3 regions of the Bradyrhizobium sp. AZCC 1610 genome follow, and region 1 is predicted to be linked to each of the others. Evidence: riboswitches for the same ligand, from Rfam matches in the RefSeq annotation. Region 1 holds a riboswitch; each other region holds the start of a gene.
The links. Region 1 has a riboswitch for S-adenosylmethionine ahead of metX (homoserine O-acetyltransferase MetX). Riboswitches for the same ligand answer to the same signal wherever they lie in the genome.
Positions count from the first base shown of each region.

Region 2: another riboswitch for S-adenosylmethionine. It lies ahead of V1279_RS00680 (O-succinylhomoserine sulfhydrylase); the one in region 1 lies ahead of metX (homoserine O-acetyltransferase MetX).
Region 3: another riboswitch for S-adenosylmethionine. It lies ahead of V1279_RS26665 (hypothetical protein); the one in region 1 lies ahead of metX (homoserine O-acetyltransferase MetX).

Region 1 is NZ_JAZHRR010000001.1:376,146-385,972, forward strand. Features, by position in the region: gene V1279_RS01870 (gamma-glutamylcyclotransferase) at 1-281, opposite strand, end outside; gene V1279_RS01875 (DUF2125 domain-containing protein) at 391-1,578, shown strand; gene V1279_RS01880 (prephenate/arogenate dehydrogenase family protein) at 1,718-2,656, opposite strand; gene hisC (histidinol-phosphate transaminase) at 2,653-3,750, opposite strand; gene V1279_RS01890 (chorismate mutase) at 3,780-4,640, opposite strand; SAM riboswitch at 4,814-4,893, shown strand; gene metX (homoserine O-acetyltransferase MetX) at 4,975-6,180, shown strand; gene metW (methionine biosynthesis protein MetW) at 6,182-6,856, shown strand; gene V1279_RS01905 (alpha/beta fold hydrolase) at 6,952-7,812, opposite strand; gene V1279_RS01910 (TIGR02594 family protein) at 8,062-8,928, shown strand; gene V1279_RS01915 (phosphatase PAP2-related protein) at 9,015-9,812, opposite strand.
Region 2 is NZ_JAZHRR010000001.1:139,357-149,183, forward strand. Features, by position in the region: gene V1279_RS00670 (SGNH/GDSL hydrolase family protein) at 1-84, shown strand, start outside; gene V1279_RS00675 (SGNH/GDSL hydrolase family protein) at 97-1,128, shown strand; gene V1279_RS00680 (O-succinylhomoserine sulfhydrylase) at 1,215-2,408, opposite strand; SAM riboswitch at 2,479-2,558, opposite strand; gene V1279_RS00685 (2'-deoxycytidine 5'-triphosphate deaminase) at 2,681-3,787, shown strand; gene V1279_RS00690 (PQQ-dependent sugar dehydrogenase) at 3,934-5,280, opposite strand; gene V1279_RS00695 (MATE family efflux transporter) at 5,489-6,931, shown strand; gene V1279_RS00700 (hypothetical protein) at 7,028-7,477, opposite strand; gene V1279_RS00705 (hypothetical protein) at 7,576-8,106, opposite strand; gene V1279_RS00710 (SRPBCC family protein) at 8,103-8,504, opposite strand; gene V1279_RS00715 (VOC family protein) at 8,644-9,003, opposite strand; partial or broken gene V1279_RS00720 (helix-turn-helix transcriptional regulator) at 9,056-9,827, opposite strand, start outside.
Region 3 is NZ_JAZHRR010000001.1:5,400,962-5,410,788, forward strand. Features, by position in the region: gene V1279_RS26640 (molybdopterin-binding protein) at 1-850, opposite strand, end outside; gene V1279_RS26645 (ABC transporter substrate-binding protein) at 1,029-2,243, shown strand; gene V1279_RS26650 (TAXI family TRAP transporter solute-binding subunit) at 2,424-3,389, opposite strand; tRNA gene V1279_RS26655 (tRNA-Ile) at 3,558-3,633, shown strand; gene V1279_RS26660 (hypothetical protein) at 4,075-4,392, shown strand; SAM-I-IV-variant riboswitch at 4,517-4,616, shown strand; gene V1279_RS26665 (hypothetical protein) at 4,653-4,856, shown strand; gene phnY (phosphonoacetaldehyde dehydrogenase) at 5,442-6,893, opposite strand; gene phnA (phosphonoacetate hydrolase) at 6,905-8,149, opposite strand; gene phnE (phosphonate ABC transporter, permease protein PhnE) at 8,260-9,057, opposite strand; gene phnC (phosphonate ABC transporter ATP-binding protein) at 9,071-9,827, opposite strand, start outside.

The DNA of each region.
Region 1 (9,827 bases):
TCGCGCAAATAGGCGATGGTCGCTGTGCGGTTCTTCTCCGCGACCCGGAACGCGACGCCGCGGCAGGCGCCGCCGCGATCGAGCCCGAGCACGAGGCCGGGCTTTTCCGGCGTGCCGCGATGGACGAAGGAATAGACGCAGAGCGCGCGGTGTTCGCCGATTAGCCGTGCCGGAACCCGTTCGATGAATTCGAAACCCGGGCGCCACATCAGGGAGCCGTAACCGAACACCCAGAGGTCGCCTGACGAGAATTCCGTATCGTTGAGCGCAATCGCGGACATCGCCCGCACCGCTACCAGAACGGCACGGCAAAGCGAAGTGAAATCAATGCCTTTTGTTGCGGGGAGCGGATGCTTACATTTGACAAAATCGCTAGCCAAAGGACGCCGCATGCCTGACACGACCCCCGCGCCGCGCCGGCGCCCGCTGTGGCGCCTCTTCATCATGCCCGCACTGCTCGTCGTCGCCGCCGCGGCATGGAGCGCGTTCTGGTTCTATGCCGCTTCCGAAGTCGGCGTGCGCGCCGACGCCTGGGCGGCGCAGGAGGCAAAATCCGGCCGGGTCTATGCGTGCGGCAAGCGCTCGGTGGCAGGCTTCCCGTTCCGCTTCGAGGTCCGCTGCGACGACGCCAGCGTATCGCTGGTTTCGCAGACGGCGGGCGCGCAGGCGCCGTTCACCGCGCGGCTCGGCGAGATCATGGTGATCGCGCAGATCTATCAGCCGAGATTGCTGATCGCAGAATTCAAGGCGCCGGCCACGCTGGCCGATCGCGGCCAGCCGCCGTCGATGAAGGTGAACTGGACCAGCGGCCGCAGCAGCGTGAGCGGCTTGCCCGATATTCCGCAGCGCGCTTCCATCGTGTTCGACAATCCCTCGATCGACCGCGTCAACGGACCGGTGCAGACGCCGCTCGCGCGCGCCGGCCGTGCCGAATTGCACGGCCGCCTCGCCGAGGGCTCGGCCAGGGATAGGCCGGTGATCGAAGCGGTGCTGCAGATAGCAGGCGGCAACGTGCAGGAAGTGCATCCGATACTCGCAGCGCCATTCGACGCCGACATCCAGACCAAGCTCACGGGCCTGAAGGATTTTACGCCGAAGCCGTGGCCCGAGCGGTTCAGGGAATTGCAGGCGGCGGGCGGTCATGTCGAGATCGTGCGCTCGCGGATTCAACAGGGCGATCTGATCTCGGTGGCCGCTGGGACGTTGAGTCTCAACGCGCAGGGGCGGATCGACGGCGAACTGCAGATGACGGTGACGGGACTGGAGCGCGTGATCCCGGCGCTTGGGATCGAAAAGATGCTGGAAGAGGGCGTGCCACAGGCAACGCTCGATCGCGTCGCGCCGGGCGTCAAGTCGCAGGACCTCAACAACCTGTTCGGCGCGCTCGACAGGGCGATCCCGGGCCTCGGCAAGGTCGTCAAGCAGAACGCCAATACCGGCGTTGTCGCCGGCATCAACGCGCTCGGCAAGGAGGCGGAGCTGGAGGGCAAAAAGGCGCGCGTCTTCCCGATGCGCTTCGTCGACGGCGCGGTGTTTTTGGGGCCAATAAAGGTGGGGCAAGTGCCGCCGCTGTTTTAGCTTTCACCGTTGCGCGCCAATCTCTCCACGTCATTGCGAGGAGCGCAAGCGACGAAGCAATCCAGCCATCGGTTATGCCGCGCTGTGGATTGCTTCGCTGCGCTCGCAATGACGGAGGGGAGAGCGGAGCGCACAACCCTCACTCCGTCTTCTTCAGCGGCGGATGCGGCCGGCCGAAATCCGGCGCCGCCGAATCCTGGCCGATCTCGACGATGCCGCGGCGGATGGCGCGGGTGCGGGTGAAATGCTCGAACAGCGCCTCGCCGTCGTTGCGGCGGATCGCGCGGGTGAGCTTTGAAAGATCCTCGTTGAAGGTGCCGAGCATTTCCAGCACCGCTTCCTTGTTGTTCAAAAACACGTCGCGCCACATCGTCGGGTCCGACGCTGCGATGCGGGTGAAGTCACGAAAGCCGCCGGCGGAGAATTTGATTACCTCCGACGACGTCACCTGCGCCAGTTCATCTGCCGTGCCGACGATGGTGTAGGCGATCAGATGCGGCAGATGGCTCGTGATCGCCAGCACCAGATCATGATGATCGGGCGTCATGATCTCGACCCTGGCGCCCATGCCGGCCCAGAACGCTCGCAGGGTTTCGATCGCCGTCGGATCGGTGCCATCAGGTGGCGTGAGGATGCACCAGCGGTCGATGAACAGTTCGGCGAAGCCGGAATCGGGCCCGGAATGCTCGGTGCCCGCCACCGGATGCGCCGGAACGAAATGAACGGTCTGCGGCAGATGCGGCGCCATCTCGCGGACGATCGCGCCCTTGACCGAGCCGACGTCGGAGACGATCGCGCCGGCTTTCAGGAACGGCGCGATCTCCTGGGCGACCGGGCCGCAGGCGCCGACCGGGATGCAGAGGATCACGAGGTCGGCGTCTGCAACGGCTTCCGCGTTGGTCTCCAGCACGCGGTCGACGATGCCGAGTTCGGTCACCCGCGCGCGGGTTTTTTCCGAGCGCGCGGTGGTGACGATTTCGCTGGCGAGCGCTTGCGCCCGCGCCGCGCGCGCGATCGAGCCGCCGATCAGGCCGAAGCCGATCAGCGCGACGCGTCGGAAGATCGGCGCGGCGCTCATCTGGCCGCCATGAAGTCGCGCAAGGCATCGACGACGAGGCGATTGGCCTCCTCGGTGCCGATGGTCATGCGCAGGGCGTGGGGGAGGCCGTAATTGTTGAGCGCGCGCAGCACCAGGCCGCGCCTGGTGAGGAACGCATCCGCCTCAGTCGAGGTCTTGCCCTTGTCGAGCGGGAAATGGATCAGCACGAAATTCGCGACGCTCGGCGTGACCTTGAGCCCGAGTTTTGTCACCTCTTCCGTGATCCAGTTGCGCCACTGCTCGGTGAACGCCTTCGACATCCGGACATGCGCGGTGTCCTCGATCGCCGCGACCGCCGCCAGCATCGCCGGCGTCGAGACGTTGAACGGCCCGCGGATCCGATTGACGGCGTCGATGATGTTGGCGGGGCCGAACATCCAGCCGATTCGTAAGCTGGCCAGCCCGTGAATCTTGGAAAACGTATGCGTCATCACGGTATTTTCGGTGGTCGCCACCAGTTCGAGGCCGAGCTCGTAATCGTTGCGCGACACGTAGTCGGCATAGGCGGCATCCAGCACCAGCAGCACATGCGGCGGCAGACCTGCGCGCAGCCGCTTGACCTCGTCGAACGGCACGTAGGTGCCGGTCGGGTTGTTCGGGTTGGCCAGCCAGACCAGTTTGGTGCGCGGCGTCACGCGCGCGAGGATGGCGTCGACGTTGGCGGTGAAGTCGGTCTCGGGCGCGATGACGTTCTTCGCGCCGTTCGCCATGGTGGCGATCGGATACACCAGAAAACCGTGCGCGGTGGAGATCGCTTCATCGCCATGGCTGAGATAGGTGTGCGCCAAGAGATTGAGGATTTCGTCCGAGCCGGCGCCGCAGATGATGCGGTTGGGATCTAGCCCATAAGCGCGGCCGATCGCCTCGCGCAGCACCCGCGAGGAGCCTTCCGGATAGTCCTCCAGATGCGCCGCCGCCTGCTTGTAGACTTCGATCGCCTTCGGCGAGGGCCCGAACGGGGTCTCGTTGGCGGACAGCTTGAATACCTTGCGGCCCGGCTCCGGCACCGGCGTCTTGCCGGGCGTGTAGGGCGCAATATCGAGAATGCCGGGATTCGGCACGGGTCGGTTCATCTTCAACTCCGGAATTTCGGGGCGGGCCCTTAAGCCTTGGCTGCCCCGTTCGGGGGCACCGTATAGCGCGTTGCGTGGCTGCCGACGAGGGCCGAAGAGCGCACTGAGGCGCCGGCCTGGATCAGGGCATTCTTGATCTTTTCGAAGCCGGCGCCGGCGTCCGACACCAGAAGCGCCGCGCCGTCGAAGGCGGTATCGGGCACGGCGACGATTTCGGCAAGCGGCGCCAGTGCGCGCGCGGTATCGGCGTTCCAGCCGGCGACGCGCACGCTCCACATCTGGACTTCCGTCACCATGGCGTCGTCGGCGACCCGCGAGATCACGAACACCGGCAGCGCCGCCGGATGATCGGCGCGTTCGAGGAACGGCAGCCGGGCGATGATCTTCGGTGCGCCGCTGGCCTCCAGCGCGATCCACCACGGCGTGCGGCTCGAGATCGCCGAGACTAGCGCCAGATCGCCCTTCGATTTCGCCACCGCCTCGACTGCGGCGTGCGCGCTGAAATGGCCGACATAGGGCACGACGAAGCCGAAGTGAAACCGCGCCGAATCCCGCATCGCGGCCTCGCCGACCGAGACATCCGCATGCACCGAGAACGGCGCCTGGACATAGGTGAACGTCGAGATGATGACGCGCCAGATGCTCTCGATGGTGTCGAGCGGCAGGATGCCGCGATGGCGCTGCACCAGTTGCCGCATCATGCTGGCCTCGCGCGCAGGCCGGAACGCAGAGCCGACTTCCTGGGTCTGCTTCACCTGGATCAGCCGGTCGATGATGTCGCCGCGCGCCATCAAGAGGCGATGAACCTGCTCGTCGATCGCGTCGATCTCCTTGCGCAGCTCCTGCAGCGAGGGCGGGGCCGGGGGTGCCTTGGACGGTACCTTGGACATCTCAAAAACCTTGGTGCCGGACAGCCCGATGCGGCCGGCAGACAGTCGCATTGATTAGGAAAGACGGGCGCTGAAAGCAAAGAGAAACGTCACGGAGGAGCCCTGCGCGATCAGGTTAACCATGGTGCCCGGCCCCGCCTGCCTTGACGAAATGCTTGGGCGGGACTAGCTTTGTTCCATTCCGTGGTCATTTGAGCCGGCCGGCTTGCAGCCACGTTAAACAATTCGCTAAACAGGCCGGGGACAGATTTGATCCCGGCCGAACCTTTGTTCAGGCCGGGTTTTTTATGGCCTGATTCTGTCCGTAGCCTCCGCGAGGAGGAGGGTCGCCGCGATGACAAACGTGCATTCGATACCGAGCCCCTCGATCCTCAACGAGGATCGCGCCCATGAGGCCGATCATCCGACCTCGCTGGTGGCGAAGTTCGGCACCGAGCAGCCCTTGAAGCTCGATTGCGGCATCGATCTCGCGCCATTTCAGATCGCCTATCAGACCTATGGCGAACTGAACGCCGACCGCTCCAACGCTATTCTGATCTGCCACGCGCTGACCCTCGATCAGCATGTCGCCAACGTGCATCCCCTGACCGGCAAGGCCGGCTGGTGGGAGATCATGGTCGGTCCCGGCCGTCCGCTCGATACCGACAGATATTTCATCATCTGTTCGAACGTGATCGGTGGCTGCATGGGATCGACCGGTCCGGCCTCGACCAATCCGGCTACCGGCAAGGCCTGGGGGCTGGATTTTCCAGTCATCACCATCCCCGACATGGTTCGCGCGCAGGCCATGCTGCTCGATCGGCTGGGGATCGAAACGTTGTTGTGCGTGACCGGCGGATCGATGGGCGGCATGCAGGTGCTGCAATGGACCGCCGCCTGTCCGGAGCGCGTGTTTTCGGCGCTGCCGGTCGCTTGCTCGACGCGCCATTCGGCGCAAAACATTGCGTTTCACGAACTCGGCCGACAGGCCGTGATGGCCGATCCGGACTGGCATCATGGGCGCTATTTCGAACGCAGCACCCATCCGCACCGCGGGCTGGCCGTGGCGCGGATGGCTGGCCACATCACCTATCTCTCCGACGCCGCGCTGCATCGCAAGTTCGGACGGCGAATGCAGGATCGCGAGTTGCCGACCTTCTCGTTCGACGCGGATTTCCAGGTCGAAAGCTATCTGCGCTATCAAGGCTCGTCGTTTGTCGAGCGTTTTGATGCCAACAGCTATCTCTACCTGACGCGGGCGATGGACTATTTCGATATCGCCGCCGACCATGACGGCGTGCTGGCGCAGGCGTTTCGCGGCATCAAGACCCGCTTCTGCGTGGTGTCGTTCACCTCGGACTGGCTGTTCCCGACCTCGGAATCGCGGGCGCTGGTGCATGCGCTCAACGCCTCCAGCGCGCGGGTGTCGTTCGCCGAAATCGAAACCGATCGCGGCCATGACGCCTTCCTGCTCGATGTGCCGGAGCTCTTCGACATTGCCCGCGCCTTCCTGGAATCCGCCGGCAAGGCGCGTGGGCTCTGCAATGGTGCGGGTGGTTGATATGGCGGTTCAGGAACCGGCCTTGCCGCTCGGCGGCATAGCGCCCGATCGCACCGGCAAGTATCGCACCGATCATCTTCTGGTCGCGGAAATGATTCCATCTGGCTCGAAGGTGCTCGACGTCGGCTGCGGCGATGGCGAGTTGCTGCAGCTATTGGAAAGCCGCGGCATCGACGGCCGCGGCATCGAGCTGTCGCGCGAGGGCGTCAACCGCTGCGTCGCCAGGGGGCTTGCGGTGGTGCAGGGCGACGCCGACACTGACCTAGTCAATTATCCTGATGACGCCTTTGACTACGTGATCCTGTCGCAAACGCTGCAAGCCACGCGGCAGCCGAAGGCCGTGCTGGAAAACCTGCTGCGGATCGGCCGGCGCGCGGTCGTCTCATTCCCGAATTTCGGCTTCTGGAAGATGCGGCTGCAACTGCTGGTCGGCGGGCACATGCCGCGTACCGAAAATCTCCCCGCCACCTGGTACGACACGCCGAACATCCATTTCTGCACCATCAAGGATTTCGTGCAGCTCTGCGACGAGATCAACGTCAAGATGGAGCGCGCCATGGCGCTCGATCTCTACGGCCGCCCGGTGCCGCTGAACCTGCCCTGGTGGGTCTGGAACATGTTCGGCGAGCAGGGCGTGTTTTTGCTGAGCAGGGGCGGGGCGGGGCAGGGAAAATAGGCCTCCGCCGTCATTGCGAGGAGCGAAGCGACGAAGCAATCCATCTTTCCCCGAGTCGAGGCATGGATTGCTTCGCTTCGCTCGCAATGACGGGGCTAGACCATCGACCTCGCATCGCGCACCGGCCATCTCCCGGCCTCCACCAGCGCGATGAACCGCTCCACCATCTCGTTGAACAGCGCCGGCTCTTCGAGATTGAGCACGTGGCCTGACTTGGGGAAGAACGAGAGCCCGGCCGCCGGCAGATGCTGTTTCAGGAACAGGCTCGGCCCGATGCAATTGTCGTCCTCGTCGCCGCACAGGATCAGCGCCGGCGCCGGCACGCGTCTGATCGCATCCGTCATGGTGTAGATCGAGGGACGCATCCCCTGAAAGCTGCGCATGGTGTTGGCCGAACCTTTGGCGTCGTGCCGCGCCAGCGCGGCGTAGAAGTCGGCGTGGCCGCGCGGGTCCTTCAGCAGGAACGGAATCCGGCTCGGAGCCTCACGCGTAACCTTGGCGACTTCCACCGAGCCGATCGCCTCATACTGCTCGGCGTTGGCCCGGCACTGCGCGCGGAAGGCGTCGAGGTTTTCGAGATCCGAGCCCGCGCCGACGGCAGCGAGCGTCATCGACAGCGCCCGCTCCGGCGCATTGAGGCCGACCTGCAGCGAGGAATAAGAGCCCATCGACAGGCCAACGAAATGCGCTCTCGCGATGCCGAGGTGATCGAGCACGGCGAGCGCGTCGGTGTAGAAGTGCTTGTAAGTGTAGACGTCGGCGTCAGACGGCACGTCGGATGGCGTATAGCCGCGCGCCGAATAGGCGATGCAGCGGTGGCCGCGCGAGAAGTAGCGCATCTGCGGCTCCCAGTTGCTATGGTCGGCCGCGAATTCGTGCAGGAAGATGATCGGCGTCCCGCTTCCCGCCTCTTCATAGTGAAGACGAACGCTATCCTTGGCGACGGCATAGGGCATTTCGGATTCCTCTCCATTTTCTTGTTTTCACGCAACTTCCTTGCGCGGCCGGCCCGCAAAATTGCAGTTAATTCCCGCGGCTGCAATGCGGCAGTTTAGTTTCATTTTCGCCATCGAATCATCGCGGAATCACCCCGAAATCGTTTCCGCGCCGCCACATGAAATCTTCCTCCCGTCACATCGCGACGCAAAACGCCGCCCGCGTTCGTTCGTAGACGAACGCAAAGGGGAAGTGTTAGAGGATCAAGTATGCGTCAGTTGTTTGCGTTTCGCCGGTCGCTTCGTTTCATCGCGCTGGCACTGTGTTCGGCTTCCATCGTCGTATTTGTCTCTCCAGCTGAAGCACGGCCTCACCACGGCGCAGGGCGACACGCCCGGGCCTATCACGCCGGCCATCATGCCAAGCATCATTACGCTCATCGTCACCATCGCCATGCCATCAGGATGTCGCGCTGGAAGCGCGGGGGTGCGCCAATGCAGGCCGGCGGCTTTGCCAACACCAACCCGAGCTTCATGGAAAGCAGCCCCCAGATGGCTGCGCCTGGCGGCTTCAGCGCGCCCAACGCCGTCACTGAGGCGCGCGCCGATCGCGGCCGTCGTGCCCGGCTCAAGCACGCCGCGCACACGTCGCGCTGGGAACGCAGCGTAGCGCAAATGCAGGCGCGCGGTCTTGCCGATGCCAATGCAAGCGTCGCGACGAACGCAAGCGTCGGGGCGAATGCAACCGGGACGCCGACCGGAGGCGCGATGGCCTCTCACTTCACCTCATCGAATGTCGTGGCCGAAGCGCGCCGCTATCTCGGCGGCAACCCGACGGGACGCGGCAGCCTGTGGTGTGCGCGGTTCACCAACATGGTTCTGCAGCACTCCGGCTATCGCGGCACCGGCTCTGATATGGCGAGTTCGTTCGCGAAATACGGCCAGCGCATTTCCGGGCCGCAAGTCGGCGCGATTGCGGTGATGACGCGCGGCCGCCGCGGCGGCCATGTCGGCATCATCACCGGCATCGACGCCAAGGGCAATCCGATCATGATTTCGGGCAACAACGGCAACCGCGTCCGCGAAGCCCCGGTCTCGCGCGGCCGGATCTATGCCTACGTCATGCCGTCGAGCTGAGGCGGATTGCGTTGCATTCTCTTGCCGTTCCTTGACGGGAAGGGGACGCCTTCATCGCGGGACGGGTACGGAATACACGGCAGCGCCTATCCGTTCGGATGACTCAAGTCGGCTTTGGATTGGCCGCTCGGCATCGCTTCGTCTCCGACGACGTGCAGCACAAACGGTTTGGGAGCGCGCTCATGTCCGCTACCGGCCGGCGCCAACGCCTTTCGGCTTGCACGCTTGGGCCGTGGGGCGGTCTGGTTTTCGGAAGAGCGAAACAGCGTGTAGTCGCGCGCAAATAGCCAGCACGAAATTTGGAAGACGCCATGGGTGATGAACAGGGCGGCCAACACATCGATCGAATAGTGATAGTGGCCGAGCAGCACGACTGAGCCGAAGAAGCCGGTCAGCGCGAGATAGAACATTCGCCATTGCGGGATGTGCCAGAAGGCAAGCGCGGCGAGAAACGGCAGGCCGGTGTGGCCGGAGAAGAACAGATCGCTGCCGTAAAAAATCGAGTTGAAGAACGGCGCCGGCTTCTGCGGATCGATCGGCGATGGCGCCATGTGGGTGAGCGCCACGAACACGGCGCGGACCAGCAGAAACAGCGCCATCGCCTTGAGCGCGAATGGCACCCGGTTTGGCCGCCAGGCCAGCAGGCTCGCCGTAATGACGAACGCTGTGAATGTCCCGTAGATGAAGAGAAAGCGCACGTTGAAAGGGCCAACGCGGCTCAGCACAAAATCGGTGACGTAGTTGCTGGCATGGACCGTAGCATAGGTGACCGCGGCGAATATCGCGATGGTGCTGGCGGCGAGGAAAGCTGCGCCCTCGGCCAGCGAGCGCAGATACGCGCGATTGCCCAGCAGCGTTCGGTAGAGCCGTATGGTCTCTTCCATGACGAATGCTCCGTG
Region 2 (9,827 bases), 240 kb from region 1:
AAGCGGGTTCATGGCTGCCTCGGCCGCGCGCTGTCGAAATTTGTGCTCGATGCGGCCCGCCTCGACCAGGCGCAGCAGAATTAGGGACCAGCGTTAATGAGTTTTCACTGCCCTTTTCGTTTGTCGATATGGCTGACTGTCTCCGCCGCGGGGCTGGCGCTGTTGACGCCTGCCTCGGTGCTGCCGCTGCACGCCCAGACGGCCCCGCAACAGACCGGCCAGCGGGCGGCGCTGTCCGATAGCGCCAAAACTGAAAACACGGCTGAAAACAAGCCCTCGGCTGAAAGCGTCCCGCCGCAGGCCGCGCCGATGGCTGCCACCAATCCGGCCGCGCAGAAGGGCATCACCGGCAAGGCGATCGACAAGGTGAAGGAGGTCGCGAAGTCAGCCGGCGACATCTTCAGCCGTGTTCCGTGCTTGCCGCCAAAGGGTGCTTCCAAATCGATGGGATCGCTGCCGCGCGTCGCGAACAAGCTCGTCGCGGGTCAGCCGGTGGTGATCGTCGCGTTCGGATCGTCTTCGACCGCCGGTTTTGGCGCGACCTCGCCGGAGTTCAACTATCCCAACCGGCTCGCCGCGCAATTGCGCCGGCAATATCCGACGGCCGACATCTCCGTCGTCAATGCCGGCAAGGGTGGCGAGGACGCGCCGGAAATGATGAAGCGGCTGCAGACCTCCGTCATCGACATGCGTCCGGACCTGGTGATCTGGCAGGTCGGCACCAACGCCGTGCTGCGCAACCTCGATCCGGGTGAGACGGCAAAACTCGTCGAGGAAGGGATCACGCGCATTCAGGCCGTTGGCGCCGACATTGTGCTGATCGATCCGCAATATTCGCCGCGGGTCAACGAGCACGCCGAAAGCGCCGGCAAGATGATGAAGCTGCTGAACAAGACCGCCGAGCTTCGCAAGGTCGGCATCTTCCCGCGCTTCGCCGTGATGAAAGACTGGCACGAAAAGCAGGCGATCCCGATCGAGAATTTCGTGATCGCCGACGGCTTGCACATGAGCGACTGGGGCTACGCCTGCTTCGCGCAACTGCTCGGCGACGACATCATCAAGTCGGTCGGCCAGATCAAGCTCGGCGTCAGCGTGCCGTCGGACGTGCGGGCTTATAGGCCGATGTGAGTCGAGGTGCAATCTACGCCGTCGTCCCTGCGTTCGCATGCGTTCGCAGGGAAGACACCTGTTGTGTGGCTGATTGTGCAGCTACTTCACGCCATCTCCAGCGCGGCCTCAAAGTCCTCGATCAGATCATCGGCATGCTCGAGCCCGGCCGAGAAGCGAATGAAACCTTCGCTGATGCCGAGTTCGGCGCGCGCCTCCGGCGTCAGGCGTTGATGCGTCGTGGTGGCGGGATGGGTGACGAGGCTCTTGGCGTCGCCGAGATTGTTGGAGATGCGCGAGATCTGCAGCGCGTTGAGGCAGCGGAAGGCGCCGGCCTTGCCGCCCTTCACTTCGAAGCCGATCAAAGTCGAGCCGGCGCGCATCTGCTTCTTCACCAGCGCGGCCTGCGGATGATCTGATCGCCCGGGATAGATCAGCCGCGAGATCTTAGGATGCTTGGCGAGCGCGTCCGCCACCTTGGCCGCCGTCTCGGTCTGCGCGCGTACGCGCACCGCCAGCGTCTCCAGCCCCTTCAGCAGCACCCAGGCATTGAACGGCGACATCGAAGGGCCGGTCTGGCGCATGAAATTATGGATGTGCTCGGCGATGAACGCTTCCGAGGACAGGATGATGCCGCCGAGGCAGCGGCCCTGGCCGTCGATGTGCTTGGTGGCCGAATAGATCACGACGTCGGCGCCGAGCGACAGCGGGCTCTGCCAGATCGGGGTTGCGAACACATTGTCCACGATCAGCCGCGCGCCGCCCTTGTGCGCGATCTCGGCAATCGCCTGAATGTCCAGCACGTCGAGCGTCGGATTGGTCGGGCTCTCCAGGAAGCAGGTCCTGGTGTTGGGCTGCATCGCGCGCTTCCACTGGTCGAGGTCGAGGCCGTCGACGAGGGTGGACTGGATGCCGTAACGCGGCAGCAAATCTTCCACCACGTAGCGGCAGGAGCCGAACATCGCCTTCGCCGCCACCACGTGGTCGCCGGCTTTCAGCGGCGCGAGGATGGCGGTGGTCACCGCCGCCATGCCGGTCGCGGTCGCGCGTGCCGCTTCGGCGCCTTCGAGCTCGATCATGCGCCGCTCGAACATCGAGATGTTGGGATTGGAGAAGCGCGAGTAGAGAAAGCCCGGATCTTCGCCCTTGAACCGCGCCTCGCATTGCTCGGCGCTGTCGTAGATGAACCCTTGCGTCAGGAACAGCGCTTCGGAGGTCTCTCCGAACTGCGAACGCAGGGCGCCGGAATGCACCAGCCTGGTTTCGGGACGATAGCGGGTGGTAGCCTTAGTCTCAGACATGTGACCTCCGTCGTGACCACCGGAAAATGGTCACAAAAAACCGGCCTGGAAAAATTTCCACAGGCCGGGATCACACGTGTCCCCGGCCTGTTTAGCGACTTATTTAACGTGGCTGCAAGCCGGCCGGCTCAAATCACCACGGGATAAGTCATGCTGATATTCGCTTGCGCCCTTTCAGTCAAGCCGGCCTTCGGATAACCCGTGAAAGCCCATATCTATGAGGTCTGGATGACAGTTGGGCATCCGAAAGGGCCACCTCAGAGGACCGCGCCGTGCCGTTCACGCTTCCGCCCGACGCCAACGGAATTCTGCCCGACCGCATGATCGCGGCGATGGCGGATGCGGGGCTGATCCTGCCGGCCTATCCCTTTGTCGAAAGCCAGATCCAGCCGGCGAGCCTCGATTTGCGGCTGGGCGACATCGCCTACCGGGTGCGCGCGAGCTTTCTGCCCGGCCCGGGCGCCACCGTCGCCGAGCGCATCGACGAGTTGAAGCTGCACGAGATCGACCTTTCGGACGGCGCGGTGCTGGAGACCAACTGCGTCTACATCGTGCCGCTGCTGGAAAGCCTCGCGCTGCCGCGGCAGATCGTGGCGGCCGCCAATCCGAAGAGCTCCACCGGGCGGCTCGACGTCTTCACCCGCGTGATTGCCGACGGCACCCGCCGCTTCGACATGATCGGCGCCGGCTATCACGGCCCGCTCTATGCCGAGATCAGCCCGAAGACGTTTCCGGTGTTGCTGCGCGAGGGCTCCCGGCTCTCACAGGTGCGCTTCCGCGCCGGAGATGCCGTCCTCAACGCCGACGAACTCGACGCGCTGCACGGCGCCGAGCGGCTGGTCGATATCGACGATGCGGATTTGGCCAACGGCGTGGCGCTGTCCGTCGATCTCTCCGGCGAGAATACCTCAGGCTTCGTCGGCTACCGCGCCAAGCGCCACACCGGCGTGGTCGATATCGATCGACGCGGCGGCTATGCGGTCGATGAATTCTGGGAGCCGATCCCGGCACGTCCTGACGGCAGCCTCATCCTCGATCCCGGTGAATTCTACATCCTGGCCTCGAAGGAGGCCGTGCAGATCCCGCCGGACTACGCCGCGGAAATGGTGCCGTTCGATCCGCTGGTCGGCGAATTCCGCGTCCACTATGCGGGATTCTTCGATCCCGGCTTCGGCTACGCCGGTGCCGGCGGGCAGGGCTCGCGCGCCGTGCTCGAAGTGCGCTCGCGCGAGGTGCCGTTCATCCTCGAGCATGGCCAGATCGTCGGCCGCCTGGTATACGAAAAGATGCTGTCGCGGCCCGACGCCATGTACGGCCAGCGCATCGGCTCGAACTACCAGGCGCAGGGCCTGAAGCTCTCCAAGCATTTCCGGGTGTAGCGTGTTGCGTCCCGGACGCGGTGCAGCGTGTAACGCTGCTCCGCAGAGCCGGGACCCAACTTCCTCGGTACGCCAATTCAGCAGGACCCCGGCTCTGCAGCGCATCACTGCGTGCTGCGCTGCGTCCGGGGCACGAGAACGTCGGCCTACCGCGACGCCGATTTCGCCGCCGGCGTCACGCGCCAGATCGTGTTGCCGACGTCGTCCGCAACCAGCAGCGCGCCCTGCTTGTCGAGCCGCACGCCGACGGGGCGGCCCTGCGCCTCGCCCTTGTCGTTGAGGAAGCCGGTCAGCACGTCCTGCGGCGCACCCGAAGGCTTGCCGTCCTTGAACGGAACGAAGATCACCTTGTAGCCGGCGCGGGGCTTGCGATTCCACGAGCCGTGCTGGCCGATGAAGGCGCCGCCTTCCATCTCCGGCGGAAACAGATTGCCGGTGTTGAACGCCAGCCCGAGCGAAGCCGTATGCGCGCCGAGCGCATAGTCCGGCGCCATCGCTTTCTGCACCATATCCGGCCGTCGCGGCTCGACGCGCGTGTCGACACGATCTCCGAAATAACTGTACGGCCAGCCGTAGAACGCGCCGTCCTTCACCGAGGTCATGTAGTCGGGGACAAGATCGTTGCCGAGTTCGTCGCGCTCGTTGACGACGACCCAGAGTTCGCCGGTCTGCGGATTCCATGCCGGGCCGTTCGGATTGCGCAAGCCGGACGCGAACATGCGCGATTGGCCGCTTGCGCGGTCGACTTCCAGCACGGCGGCGCGATCCTTCTCGGCGTCCATGCCGTTCTCGCCGATATTGCTGTTGGAGCCGACGGTCGCATACAGCTTGGTGCCGTCCGGACTGGCGGTGAGATCCTTGGTCCAGTGGTGATTGAGCGTGCCGGCGGGCAGGTCCGCAAGCTTGACGCCGGGAGCGTTGATCTTGGTGTCGCCGGTCGAATAGGGGAATTTCATGATCGCATCGGAATTGGCGACATAGAAATCCTCGCCAACCAGCACCATGCCGAACGGCGAGTTCAGGTTGCTGATGAAGGTGCTTCTTGTCTCGGCAACGCCGTCGCCATCGGCGTCGCGCAACAGCGTGATGCGGTTGGCGCTCGGGACGCCTGCGCCCGCCCGACTCTGCGCCAACCCGTATATGAAGCCCTTGATGCTCATGCCGCCCTGCTTCGGCGGGGCGTTGCTCTCGGCGACCAGCACGTCGCCGTTCGGCAGCACATAGACCGTGCGCGGATGATCGAGCCCGGTCGCGAAGGCGGCGACGGTCATGCCATTGGCGGCGATCGGCTTGGCGCCATCGGGCCAGCGGTTGACGGTAGCGATGGCGACCGTCGGGATCCAGGAATGTTCCGGCGGCGGCAGGTCGGGCGAAGGACCATAACTCTGCGCCACGGTCGCAGTGTCGGTCGCAGTTTCCTTGGGGTCGTTGCAGGCGGCCAGCGGCAGCGCCAGCGCGCCGACGCACAGGGCGAGGTGGATGTTTTTGCGCATGGCAGCGCTCCCAGAGGGATCTTGCCATTACCAATGCGATGCGCGCCTGAACGTTCTCGACCCGGCATGAATTCCCCGTGAACCCGTCCGAAATGGCGGCCCACCTGCAATCCCGCAGGCCCCCATTGCGCCGGGCGCACGTGGAATCACCCCCCGCCGTGCTAGGAAGCGGCGCGGCGTGGCCCCAAGTCCGCGCGCGGGAGCAGAAATGTCCGATATCGGCGTTGCCGAAATTCCCGTCGACGAGAAGGAACGCCCGCTTCCGCCGCCAGAAGCGCCGGCGAAGAACGCGCTGCTGGACGGCCCGATCCTGCGCACGCTGCTGTGGCTCGCCTGGCCGAACGTGATCGCGCTGACCGCGGGCACCTGTGTCGTGATCGCCGAGACCTCCTATATCGGCCGGCTGGGCGTGGAATCGCTGGCGGCGATGGCGCTGGTGTTTCCGATCGTGATCCTGACCATGACCATGTCGGGCGGCGCCATGGGCGGCGGCGTGGCCTCAGCGATTGCGCGCGCGCTCGGCGCCGGTGATATCGACCGCGCCTCGACCCTGGCCGCGCATGCGCTGCTGATCGGCCTCTGCTTCGGGCTTGTATTCATGCTGGGCATGCTGATCTTCGGGCCAAAGCTTCTGGAACTGCTCGGCGGACGCGGCAATGTGCTGACGCAGGCGGTGGCTTATACGCAGATCTTCTTCGGTGGCGCCGTGGTGCCGTGGCTGATGAACACGATGTCCGGCATTTTGCGCGGCACCGGCAACATGAAGCTGCCGTCGTTAATGATGCTCTCGTCGGCCATTTGCCAGATCATTCTCGGCGGCACGCTGGGCTTGGGCCTCGGCCCGATCCCGCAATTCGGCATGCGCGGCGTCGCGGCGGGCTCGCTGATCGCCTATCTGATCAGCATCTCCGTGATGTCCTGGTATCTGTTCTCGGGCCGCGCGCGCGTCATTCCAAAAATCCGCGGCCTTCGGATTCGCATGCCGATGTTCATCGATATCCTCAAGGTCGGCGCCATCGCCTGCTTCTCGCCGCTGCAGTCGGTGCTGACCATCAGCATCTTCACCTACATGCTGGCGAGTTTCGGTACCGAAATCCTCGCCGGCTACGGCATCGGTGCGCGGCTCGAATTCATGCTGACCTCGATCGCATTCGCCGTCGGCATCGCTTCGGTGCCGATGGTCGGCATGGCGGTCGGTGCGCAGCGCATCGCGCGGGCCCGCAAGATCGCCTGGACGGCGGGGCTCGTCGCATTCGTCTCAGTCGGCGCGGTCGCGAGCTTCATTGCTGTATTCCCCGATATCTGGGTCAATCTCTTCACCGACGATGCGAGCGTGCGCGCCGCCAGTCGCCAGTATCTGTCGACGGCTGCTCCCATGTATGCGTTCATCGGACTTGCCACGACGTCCTATTTTTCGTCGCAGGGCGCAGCCAAGGTGATCGGCCCGGTGCTGGCGCAGACCGCACGGTTGTTGTTTATCGGCGCGGGAGGGTGGTGGCTGTCGACGCATGACGCGACCGCACTGGACTTCTTCAAGCTGGCGGCGGCGTCTATGGTGCTGCTCGGCGTGCTGTCATGCGTCAGCGTGATGTTGACCCGATGGGGACCGAGGCCGCGGCCCGCGCCCGCTGTGCGGCCGGCGCTGTCGTAACGGCTGTCATTCCGGGATGGTGCGCAGCACCAGACCCGGAATCTCGAGATTCGGGGTTCGATGCTATGCATCGCCCCGGAATGACAAGGTCGCGAACTACCGCCGCGTGCGTCGCCGGCCGTGACGGTCGCCACTGACATTGGCCATGCGCATCAGTTGCGGGACCATGCTCATCAGCTCGCCGCCACCTCCGCTGCCGAGCACGCCCATGAAATCTCCGCCGCCGATGCTGCCGAAATTCATGCCGCCGGCGCTCACGCCGTTACCCTCGGGCACATAACCGCTGCCGAAGCCGCCGGGGATTCCGCCGCCGCCTTCCATCATGCGGCTCATCATCGGGCCCATGGTCTGCATCATCATGGCGAAGCGGCGCTTGCCCATCTTTGCCTTCATCATTTCCAGCATCGGCGCCATCTGCGTCATCATGTCTTCGCCGCCGCCTCCGCCACTGATGCCGGCGAATTGCGCCTTGGCCGGCATCGAGGTCAGGGTGAACAGCAAAAGCAGCGTGGCTGCGTGGCAGACGACCTTGTCAGCTCCCGTCATGGTTCGGACTCCTCATGCGCTGATAGCCGCGGGCGCGGCGCCATTCGGACGCACGCGCCGAGGCTAGGAGCGCACGGGGAGCCTATCTGTGAGAAAGATCACGCTTCCCTGCGGCGGGCGGTGAACTCGGTGATGACACGCCATGTTGCGCCGTTGTCGGCCGAGACTTCGCCGCGCCAGAGGAACGAATCGGCGGTGATGTCTGCAAAACTCCAGCGCGCCAGTTGGCCGTCTGGCCGCGTGCCCAACTGCACAATGTCGCGGCCTTCTGCACGGCCGATCATCTGCAGGAAATTCCGCGTCACCGGGTCGGTCCACTGGATGCGCCAGGCGTCGATATCGGGATCGTAGACCCGCAGCGTGGTGCCGTACGAGTTGAAATTGGCCGCGGCATCGCCGTGCCGCAGTTCGCCGCGGGGCGGCACGATCCAGACATCCTGGATCGCGCGCCCCTCCAGCGCCCAGCCAAAATGCCATTCGCCGGCGCGGCGGCGCTCCGTGCCATCTTCGGAAAATTGCCTGACATCGAGATCCCATGAGCCGACGAAGCGGCCGTAGAGATCCATCCTGCCGGCGCGGTCGGCCGAGGGGCCGTCCGCGCCGAGGGCGTCTAGAAACGCAGAGGTCATGCGGCGCTCCGTCCCAATGCTTTTTGCATGGCGAGGAGGCCCAGATCCATCTGCGCGTTCATGTAGGGCGCGATCTCGTTGGGCAGCACGTCGGCGATCCACACAAAGCGGGTGCGGCCATCGCTTTCGGCAAAAACCTGTGCCGAGGCACTGTGCTGCTTGATACGTTCGCTGACGATGGCGTAGACCAGCCGCCGCTTCTTGTCGTCGCAATCGACCAGGATCTCGCGCGCCACCGTGCCGTTCGAAAACGTAACGATGCGCGCGTCGCCGTCGAGCTTGGTGTCGGTCACGAAGCCGGGCACCAGCCGCGTATGCAGCGCGCCGAAATCGCGCAGCGCGTCCCAGACGTGATCGGGGGAGGCGTCGATGAGGATTTCTTTTTGGATGGAGGCCATGGGTCTAATCCGTTGCTATTAGAGGGTGTTTGAAGTCGTCATGGCGAGGAGCGAAGCGACGAAGCAATCCATGCTTCCGTTGCGGCGGTATGGATTGCTTCGCTTCGCTCGCAATGACGGTGGGTGGGCAAGCGCCGCGTCACGTGCACACCGCTTCGACATTGTTGCCGTCGGGATCGATCAGGAACGCCGCAAAGTAGGTCGGGCTGTAATCCGCCCGCGGCCCGGCGCCGCCGTTGTCGCGGCCGCCGGCTTTCAGGCCTTCGGCATGGAATTGCTTGATCGCCGCGTGATCCTTGGCGCGGAACGCGACATGCGCGGCCGAGCCCGCCGATCCCTTGTGCAGATGCAGCCAGAGCGCTGGTGCGCCCTTCGGGCCAAAACCCGCGCCGGAATCGTCGCGCGAGCACAGCACAAAGCCGAGCGGCGCGAGCGCTGCCGTATAGAAGCGCACGCTGGCGTCGAGATTGCCGACGCGTAATCCGATGTGGTCGTACATGAGTTTCTCCAGTCATAAGCGCGCGAAGTCGCGCGGCCTGGAGAAAGCCTAGCTAGTGGAGGGCCAGCCGTTCTTGGAAAATCTTGCGCTTGCCCCGCGAGGCCTGGCGGAACTTCAGCGGCGAGGCGCCGGCGGCTCGGCCAAACGTGCGCACGAAATTGGAGAGGTCTGCGAAGCCGACGTCATAGGCGATATCGGTGACCGGGCTGTCGTCGTCGGCCAGCCGCCGCGCAGCATGGCGCAGCCGCGAGCGCACCAGATATTGGTGCGGGGTGACGCCGAGCACCTCCGAGAACAGCCGCAGGAAATGGAACGGGCTGATGCCGGCTTGGGCAGCGGCATCTTCCAGGTTGATCTGGTGGTGCGAGTTTGCATCGATCCACAGCGCGGTCTCCACCGCACGGCGGCGGTCGCGCGCAGCATCAGGGCCGGATTTGCGCGGCTTGCCGGAAACCACTTCGACAAAACGGCTCGCCAACACCTGACCGATTTCGTCGAGGCCGATGTCGCTGCTGCCATCTGCTGCCGTCTGCGCCAGTTCCCCGAGCACCACGAGTTCCGGCAGCGGTGGCACGGCGCCGACCTGCCACGGGGCTCCGCTGTCGCCGATCGCTTCCACCAGTTCGCGCGCGCAAGGAAGAACGACAGGCACTCGTCGCCGCAGACATGCTCGTGCGTGCAGGTATATTCATCGCCGGGATGGCCGATCAGCACCGATCCTGCCACCAGTTCGCTGAACTTGCCGCGGCAATGCAGGCCGAAACTGCCCTTGCGAACATAGGAGATCGAATAGCGGCTATGCTGCTCCGCAAATGGCTTGTCGC
Region 3 (9,827 bases), 5.0 Mb from region 1:
GCGTCCACCATGCCGCAAGCGCGTGATCCGGCGCGCCCGGCAACACCACGACGGGCGTGTTACTGAGGCGCCCGACGGCCGAGGTGCGGCCGGGTTGCAGGGCAATGCCGTGGGCGAGAACTTTGCCGCGCGCAGCCAATGCCGTCACCGCCGCGTCGGTGCGCCCGACGCCGGAGCCGCCGACAATCAAGAGCAGATCGCACGCGCCGTCATCGAGTGCCGCCGCAATCGATCCGGCATCGCGGCCCGCGGCGGTGAAGGAGACGGTTTCGGCGCCCGTGGCTTGCGCGCTCTCCGCGATCAGATCCGCCGTCACGCTGCCACCCGGTACATTGACGATGCCCAACCGCGGACGCCGGACGTTCAACCGCTCTACTCCCGCAGTGCGCGCCATCAGGAGATCGCGCGGCAGCACGCGCCGCCCGGCCTCCACGAGGAGACAACCGGCTGCGATATCGCCGCCGGCCCGGCGCACGCCCTGCCCCGGGATCGCCTCCGCCAGCACCTGCGGCAGCGGGCCGGATAGGTCGACGGAATCGGAATCGAGCACGCAGTCGCAAGCCTCCGGGATGGCCTCGCCGGCCTCGACCCAGACCGGCGGCGCCGACAATGCCAACGGCGAATAGGAGGATGCCCCGACGAGATCGCGGGCGCAAAAGGCGTAGCCATCAGCCACCGCAGTGTCGCGCGGCGGACAGGCCGGGAGCGGCGGCATCCCGGCGGCGATGCAACGCAGCGCTTCCTGAAGCGTTACTCCCACCGGCGCGACCGGTTCCAAACCGTTCAGCAGGGCGTCGAGCGCCACATCGAGCGGTGTCAGCGAGATCGGCAGGCGCTGGGGCGAGGTCATGGCCCGGCTATGCCCTGAATCGGGTTGGAAATAAACAGAGCCGGGGACTGCCTGTCGTCGGGGCCCTCCACGGGACGACGTTGACGCCGCCCGAAAATAGTTGCAAATGAGACCAATTGGCGAAACCGTCTGCAAAAACCGGCGGCCAACGCGCCGATTCCAGGGAGGAGAAGACAGGATGTTCGCCAGGAACCTATCCAGGCTGGGAGTACTCGCGGCCGCCGCGATGCTGGCATCGACCGCCGCGCTCGCGCAAGTTTCAGACGATTTGGTCAAGATCGGCGTTCTCACCGACATGAACGGTCCGGCGGCGACGCCGACCGGCCAGGGCTCGGTTACATCGGCGCAAATGGCGATCGATGATTTCGGCGGCAAGGTGCTGGGCAAGCCGATCAGCATCATCGTCGGCGACCACCAGCTCAAGCCTGACATCGGCGGCGGCATCGCGCGGCGCTGGTACGACGTCGACCAGGTCGACCTGATCGTCGACGTTCCGGTGTCGGCGGTCGGTCTTGCGGTGCAGAACATCGCCAATGACAAGAAGAAGCTGTTCATCACGCATTCTACGCTGGCCGCGGATTTCCACGGCAAATTCTGCTCGCCCTACGCGATGCAGTGGGTGATCGACACCCGTTCGCTCGCGGCAGGCACCGCGCAGGCCGTGGTCAAGCGCGGCGGCGACAGCTGGTTCTTCATCACCGACGACTATGCCTTCGGCCACGCGCTGGAACGCGACGCTTCTACCGTCGTCACCGCCAATGGTGGCAAGGTGCTGGGCTCGGTGCGTCCGCCGCTGGCAACGCCTGATCTGTCGTCCTTCGTGCTGCAGGCGCAGGCTTCCAAGGCCAAGATCATCGGTATCGCGGCGGGTCCGCCCAACAACATGAACGAGATCAAGACCGCCGCCGAGTTCGGCGTATTCAAGGGCGGCCAGCAGATGGCGGCACTGCTCGCGCTGATCACCGACATCCATTCGCTGGGATTGCCGGCAGCCCAAGGCCTGTTGCTGACGACGTCGTTCTACTGGGACATGGACGACAAGACCCGGGAATGGTCGAAGCGCTATTTCGCCAAGATGAACCGGATGCCGACGATGTGGCAGGCCGGCGTCTATTCCTCGGTCATGAGCTATCTCAACGCGATCAAGGAGGCCGGCACCGACGAGCCGCTGAAAGTGGCGGCGAAGATGCGCGAAAAGCCGATCGAGGATTTCTTTTCCCGCAACGGCAAACTGCGCGAGGACAATCTGATGGTGCATGACCTGTGGCTGGTGCAGGTCAAGAAGCCGGAGGAATCGAAATATCCGTGGGACTATTATCAGATCCTCGCCAAGATCCCGGGCGATGAAGCGTTCGGCCCGCCGGATCCGGCGTGTGCGATGGCGAAGAAATAATCAAGTATCGTGTCCCGGACGCGGCGCGGCATGAAATGACGCGCCGCAGAGCCGGGACCTACCATGCCGCCAGCAACATGGACCCCGGATCAGCAGCGCATCACCATAGCGCGTCGAAGACGCTCGTGAACGCGCTTTAGGTGCTGCGCAGCGTCCGGGGAACGGGCAGGGAAAGCGAAGCTACTTCACCACCCCCGCCTCGCGGAAATACTTCATCACGCCGGGATGGATCAGCGCTGCATTCGGCGCAGCCGCAATCGTGTTCGCGGCCGTGGTCTCGCAGGCCTGCGGCAGCTTCTTGCAAAGCGCGCCCTCGGCGCCGTGCAGCGTGCGTGCCAGCCGGTAGGCGACGTCGTCGGGCAGGCTCTCGCGCGCCAGCACAAAACTCCATGAGCCGACGGAATCGATGGCCGCCGGCTGGTTGGGATAGCTGTTGGCGGGGACCGTCAGCGGCTTGAGAAAAGCGTGCTTGGCGCGGACGCGCGCGATCTCGCTGGCGTCGGGCGCGATGAAGCGGGCGCCGCCCGGCGCCTGCACCATCGCGGCAAATCCCGGCCAGCCGATGCCCGCGCCCCACAGCGCGGCGGCACGGCCGTCCTGCACCATGGCGGGGCCGTCGCCGGCGCGATCAAGATAGATCGACTTGAAGTCCTCATCCTGCTTCAGCCCGATGCCGTCGAGCATATAGCGCGACAGGATCGGCAGGCCGGAGCCCTTCGCGCCGAACGCGACCGGCTGGCCGACCAGATCCCTGATCGTCTTGTAGGGACTGTCCGCCCGCACCACGAACATGCCGGGGCTGGAATACATCGCGGTGAGGATCTTCAGTTTCGTTGCCGCCCGCCCGATGCCCATGAAGGCCTCATAGGACGGCTCGCCGGCCACCAGCGCGATGTCGAGCTGATCGGATTCCAGCAGCGGGATGTTTTCGTTGGAGCCCTTGGTGTTGCGCGGCTCGATCGAGAGTGCCGGGTCGGCGGCGTTCATCACCTCCGCGAAGGCATTGCCGTAGACGGGAAAGCCGCCGCCCGGCGTCGCGGTTCCCAGGCTGATTGTGGTCTTGGTAATGGCCTTGCCTCCCTCCTGCGCCGCGGCGCCGCCCGCGAGCAAAAGCAAACCGGCCCAGACGATTCCAGCGAGTTTCATTTCTAGCCTCAAGCGTTCGGTGACGAATGATGCAACGGAGGTTGTAGGCAAGCGCGGGGCTTGATGAAAGCCCGTTCTTGGCTCCCAAGGGCGGCATTGCCGTATCGCTGTCATGCCTGTAAACGATGGCGGCACCGTTGCCGGCCGCTTCTCCCGGCCGCCGCGGCGGGGCCTGTAGCTCAATGGTTAGAGCCGGCCGCTCATAACGGTCTGGTTGCAGGTTCGAGTCCTGCCGGGCCCACCAGCCTTCGCTCGCGAAGCGAGAGAAGGCTGCCGCGCCGGAGCCCGAAGGGCGAAGGCGGGCTATTTGGCCGCGAGCTACGGCTCGGCAAGCCACGCTTCCCGACTGCAAAGCCGACGCGGTTCTCGCCCCCAACTAAAATATCGAAAACAACCCCATGCAAAGTAGCAGGGGATCGCCGGCATGGATGCTTTACCCGCCAAGACATTTGACACGTCGGGCAAATCACCAGCACTATTCCATCATCGCGCAGTTTGCAGAACCGCCCATGGCGTTGCCTCGGCGCGATTACAGGCCAAAAGTGGTGCGGCGACAGACTATCACCTAGGCGCCAGCTCTTAGAAATGGCATCGCGACGCTTGGGAGCAGTCTGATGGAAACCGAGTATCCGAAAATTCTGGCATCCCAAGAAGCTCGACCATCGCCAGTACATGGACCGAATACTTGCGGCTGGACAAGGAAGCCGACAACAACGCAGTGCTCGAAATTTGCCAGTATGAAGTACTCGGTGAAATGCAATCCGATGAGGAAGGTAACCAGATTCTGCCTCCAGACATCGATCCCGAGGAAGTAGTTAGGATCGAGGATGGCTATATATGCGGCGGCGCTCTCGCGTGCGGAGATGGCCAGTCGTTCCAATTCACAACGGAAACCCTACCCGAGGCAATCGAGTGGCTGAAAGATAACGGGTGGAAGTGCAACACTGAATTGCTGGCGGAGTTGGCCAAAGCGGTCGGAGCCTCGGCCAGCGAGACCCGGTGAATGCGCGAACTTCGCCGACCGCCGGGGGATTCGTCATCCGGCGATCCTAGCAGAGCGCTGCAAAAATCAGCGCTCGCGGCCTCGACATTAGGACCGAAAACCCCATATTGAAACAGGCGGAAACGCCTAGCATCCTGAGAGGGCCTGACGGCCCCGCCAACCAGCCTTAGACCGGCAACGGTGGCACGACGATGTGGCCCGAATGGGCAACAGTAGGTCGCCAGTCCTCCAGATGCGTGTGCAATCTTGGAGGATTTTTTTTGCTGCAGTCACGACGGAAATTTCTGATCGGTGCCGGCGCCGTACTGGCGTTCCCCGGCGAGGTCGCGCTGGTGAGCGCCGACGCGGCGCTGCTCGCCGGCCTGACGCCGTGGGAGCGCGAGCTGGTGCAGGAAGTAATGAACAATTATCCCGCCCTGACGCTCGCCAAGACCATTGCGATGCTGCAAGCCGCCGGGATGTGATCGAGCGCGCCGCATCATCCGGTGATCGCCGATTGATGTTGGAAACATCCTCGCGCATCTTGGTGGTAATGCCACGTTAAAAAGCGCAATCGCTTCAATGGGGCTTTTTGGTTACCACCTTCGTGCTAAGTGCAAGATATTGTAGAGAAATTTGATATCTGCCGGGCCCACCAGCCTTCGCTCGCGAAGCGAGTGAGGCTGCCGCGCCGAAGCCCACTTGGGCGAAGGCGAGCGCATCCGCGAGCTACGGCTCAGCAAGCCATCCTGCGATCATCAACGGGAAAGACAGCCGCAAGGCCGACGTGGTTCGCGGTCCCAACCAAAATATCGAAAACAACCCCATGCAAAGTAGCAATGGTCGCTGGCCTGGATGCTTGCAATCCCGCGAGAACATTTTGACACGTCGGGCAAATCAGGGGCACTATTCAATGATCGCGCAACTTGAAAAACGCCAATGGGCCTGCCCGACAACGGGCTCTTCGGCGCGATTGCAGGCAAAAATCCTTACCCACAACTGAATTGCTCCGACCTCCTTCAATCGGGATTGAGCCAAGTCTCAAAAAGCATGAGCGGCTCCGCAACAACTTAACTCTGCCAGGGCAGCGAGTACGTCCGGACGTTGGTGAACCCTTTCATGGCCTCCACAACGCCCTCCTTGTAGCCCTGCCCGGAGTCCTTGATGCCGCCGAACGGCGACATCTCGGTGCGATAGCCCGGCACCTCCCACACGTTCACGGTGCCGACCTCAAGTTCGTTGATGAAGCGCGTAATGTAATCGAGGCGATTTGTGCAAACTCCGGAAGACAGCCCGTAGGCTGTCGAATTGGAAATGCGGATCACCTCTGCGATGTCGTTCGGACAGCGAATTATCGGGATCACTGGTCCAAACGTCTCCTCATGCACGAGTTCGCAATCGTACGGCACGCGGTCGACGACGGTTGGGGCATAGAGGGCGCCCTGGCGATCGTTGCCGTGAAGCAGCTCGGCGCCCTTCGTCACCGCGTCATTGACACGGTTTTCGAACAGCACAGCGGATCGCTCATTGATGACCGTGCCAACATCGGTTTCCGGATCGGCCGGGTCGCCGCATTTCAGCTTCCTGGCCTTTTCGAGCACGCATTTCGAGAATTCATCGGCGATCTTCTCGACGACGAGAATGCGCTTCACCGCCGTGCAGCGTTGGCCCGAATTCTTCGTCGCGCCCTGCACGGCCAGCTCGGCCGCCTTGTCGAGGTCGGCGTCCTCCATGACGATCAGCGGATCGTTGCCGCCGAGTTCGAGCACGATACGCTTGTAGCCTGCGGTGCGGGCGATGTGCTTGCCGACGCGTACGGAGCCCGTGAAAGTAACCAGGTCTGCGTCCGGATCCGTGATCATCGCATCGCCCATCGTGGACGGATTACCCGTGACCACGGAGAGCATCTCAGGCGGCAGTCCCGCTTCGTAGAGCACGTCCGCGAGTGCAAGTGCGGTCAGTGGAGTCAGCTCAGTCGGCTTGAGAACGACCCGGTTGTTCGTTGCGATCGCAGGCGCGAGCTTGTGGCTCACCATGTTGAGCGGATGATTGAATGGCGTGATCGCCGAGATGACGCCCAGCAACGGGGTCCGCAGCGTGTGGATACGGCGCGCCTTGCCGTTCGGCGAGATGTCGCACGCATAGGACTCGCCGTCGTCCTTGACCGCGAGTTGTGCGGCGAACGACCAGACGTCGTAGGCGCGCGTCGACTCGTAGATCGCGTCCTTCCAGCAGAGGCCGGACTCCGCCGAAATGATACGCGCGAAGGATGCGCGCCGACCGCGCAGCAGTTCAGCAGCCTTCTGCAGAATTTGCTGACGCTCGAAGCGCGACAGTTTCGGCTTGAACGCTTTCGCCTTGCCAAACGCTTCGCGCACGTGTTCGGGGCGCGCTGCCGGCACGGTGCCGACGAGCGATCCGTCGTAGGGATTACGGACCTCGATCACGTCATCGGTCGTGACGTGTTTGCCGGCAATCCGCATCGCCTCTCGCTTTGCCGCGTAACTGAAAGGCACGTTCATGGCATCGATCCTCAGGCTACGAGATTCAACGCGACGTCGAAGACGTCGAAATTGCGCAGCGTACGGCCGGCAGGAACCACGATCTTTCGATTCGCGATCATCGGCACGGTCTGCTCCGTGAGACCGCCGTGCGAACGCAGCGGCTCAGTGAGTCCCGACAGATCGTGCTTGGCGGCGGAGGTGCCGAGCACCTTGTGTTTCGACGACAGCACGACGACGTCGCCAATACGGTCGGCCGGAAGCTCGAACCGCTTACAGGCCTCGTCCGCCGGGATCGCAACCTCGACCCCCACGATCGTCTTGATGTGATCGAGCACGGCTTGCCGCTTGTCGTTATCGACGTAGACAGTCGCGAATGAGCCGAGCGCACCATGATGCGCGACGTACGGGTCTGTGATCGGCAAAATCACGCGCGTCGTCCCGGCACCGAATTTCCCGTCAAGGATCTCCTGCAGGTAGATGACATCCGGCTCGCCGTTTGGCAAATGTTTGTCGTTCATGCCGTGATCGGCGGTCATCACCAGCACGCAGCCCAGCGCATCGAGCTCTCCGACGTAGCGGTCGAACATCTTGTAGAAGCTGTCGGCGATCGCAGAACCCGGCGCCGCCTTGTGCTGCACGTAGTCCGTGGTCGAAAGATACATCACGTCCGGCCGAAAGGTCTTGAGCAGCTTGACGCCGGCCGCGAAGACGAACTCCGACAGATCGGCCGAATAGACTTCCGGCACTTTCATGCCGACGAATTCGAGCACATTTTCGATGCCGTTTTCGGCCATGTTGGCCTTGTCGGCCTTCTCCGACGAGAACGCGATGGCCGTGCCCTTTTGGAAGTCGAGGCCCTTTCCCAGCAGCGTGCGCAACTTGTCCTTCGCGGTCACCATGGCGACCTTGCTGCCGGCCTTCTGGAACTCGGCGAGGATCGTGGGTGCACGCAGGAAGCGGGCGTCGTTCATCATTACTTCCTGCTTTGCCTCGCGGTCATAGAAGAAGTTGCCGGCGATGCCGTGCACGGCCGGCGGCCGGCCGGTGATGATCGACAGGTTGTTCGGGTTTGTGAAACTCGGGATCACCGACAGCGCGAGCGTGTTCGTGCCGGTCTTCAGTATCCGTTCGAGGTTGGGGCAGAGTCCCTTCTCGATAGCGCGCTCGATATAGCCGGGCTCGGAACCGTCGATACAAATGACGACGGTCGGGGTATTGGGGACGCGATAGCTGCGGCCATTCGTCGTCACGGAAGCGGGAGTACGTGTGAGCATGGCTCATCCTTTCCAGTGTTGCGCCACGCGGTGACGCTCTAAGGGGTACCTTTTTCCCGGCAATACCGAGAGGCGGATAAAGTGGCCGGCACGGCGCCGGCCGAGTTGCGTCAGCGGATCATCGAGCGGACGCGGGAGGAAAGGAGGTCGGTGACCAACACCATCGCAAGGATGACCAGGATGCAGGTCGCCGTGTCCTGATATTGGAACAGCTTCATCGAGGACACGAGTTCGAAGCCGATGCCGCCCGCGCCGACCATGCCGAGCACGGTGGATTGGCGCACGTTGGTCTCGAGACGGTAGAAGATGGTACCGAGCCAGGCCGGCAGCACTTGCGGCAGCACACCGAAGAAGAAGGTCTTGAACGGGCCAGCGGCGGCCGAGCGGAACGCTTCGAGCGGACCTTCGTCGATGTCTTCCATGGCTTCGGCAAAGAACTTGCCGAGCATACCCGCGCCGTGGATGGCGAGAGCGAGCACGCCGGCGAACGGGCCGAGGCCGATGGCGGCGACGAAGATCAGCGCCAGGATAATCTCGTTGATGCCGCGCATGCAGTTCAGCACTTGGCGGGTGAAGTGATAAATCGCCGGATGCGGTGAAAGGTTGCGGGCCGCAAAAAAGCTGATCGGCAGCGAGATCGCCACGCCGAGCAACGTTCCCCAGATCGCGACCTGCAGGCTTTCCAGCGCGGGCCGCCAGAGCTTCTCAATGAACTCCGGATTCGGCGGCATCATGCGGACCAGAAAGTCCCACATATAAGGGATGCCGTTCCAGAGATTGGCCGCGTTGATCTGCGATCCGACTGCAGCCCAATAGAGGAAGCCCACGATCAACAGACCGAGGATGCCGGTGCCCCACCAGCCGAAGCGGCCCTGAGGCGGACGAAGAACGAGTTGGTAGCCGGACATGGTCGTCTCCTGCTCAGGCGGATGCCGCAAGGGCGATGGGATCGAGCGAATTCGACACCAGGCGTGGGCCGGCGTTCGGCCGCAACACGCGGGCGACGCCCGGATCTTCCAATCCCGGATAGATCTGGTGCACGACGTCGACAGTGAGGTGGTCCGGCGTATCGTCGAACACCACTTTGCCGCCCGAGAGACCGACGATGCGCTCGCCAAATTCGACTGCGTAGTCGACCTGATGCAGATTGCAGATGACGGCGATGCCTTCTTCCTTGCAGATCGCCTTGAGATAGCCGAGCACGACACGCGAGGTTTTCGGGTCGAGGCTGGCCACCGGCTCGTCGCACAGGATGACCGCCGGGCGTTGGGCCAGCGCACGGGCAATGCCGATGCGCTGCTGCTCGCCGCCGGAGAGCTGGTCGGCGCGCGCCATTGCCTTGTGTGTCAGCTCGACGCGCTGAAGACATTCCATTGCGATCTCGACGTCCTTCGTCGGGAAGATTTGCAGTGCGGAGAGGATCGAGGACATCCCGGCCATGCGGCCGACCAGGATGTTCTTGAGCACGGTCAGTCGCTTCACCAGGTTGTGGTGCTGAAATATCATCGCGACCGGGCGCAACCGCCCGCCGGCCGCACGTTTGGAGTCGAAGATCGTGCCGTCGATGACGATCCGGCCGGCGTCCGGCGGTGTCAGGCCGTTGATGCAACGGAGCATGGTGGATTTTCCGGCGCCGCTGGGGCCGAGGACGATGAGGAACTCGCCGGATTTCACCTCG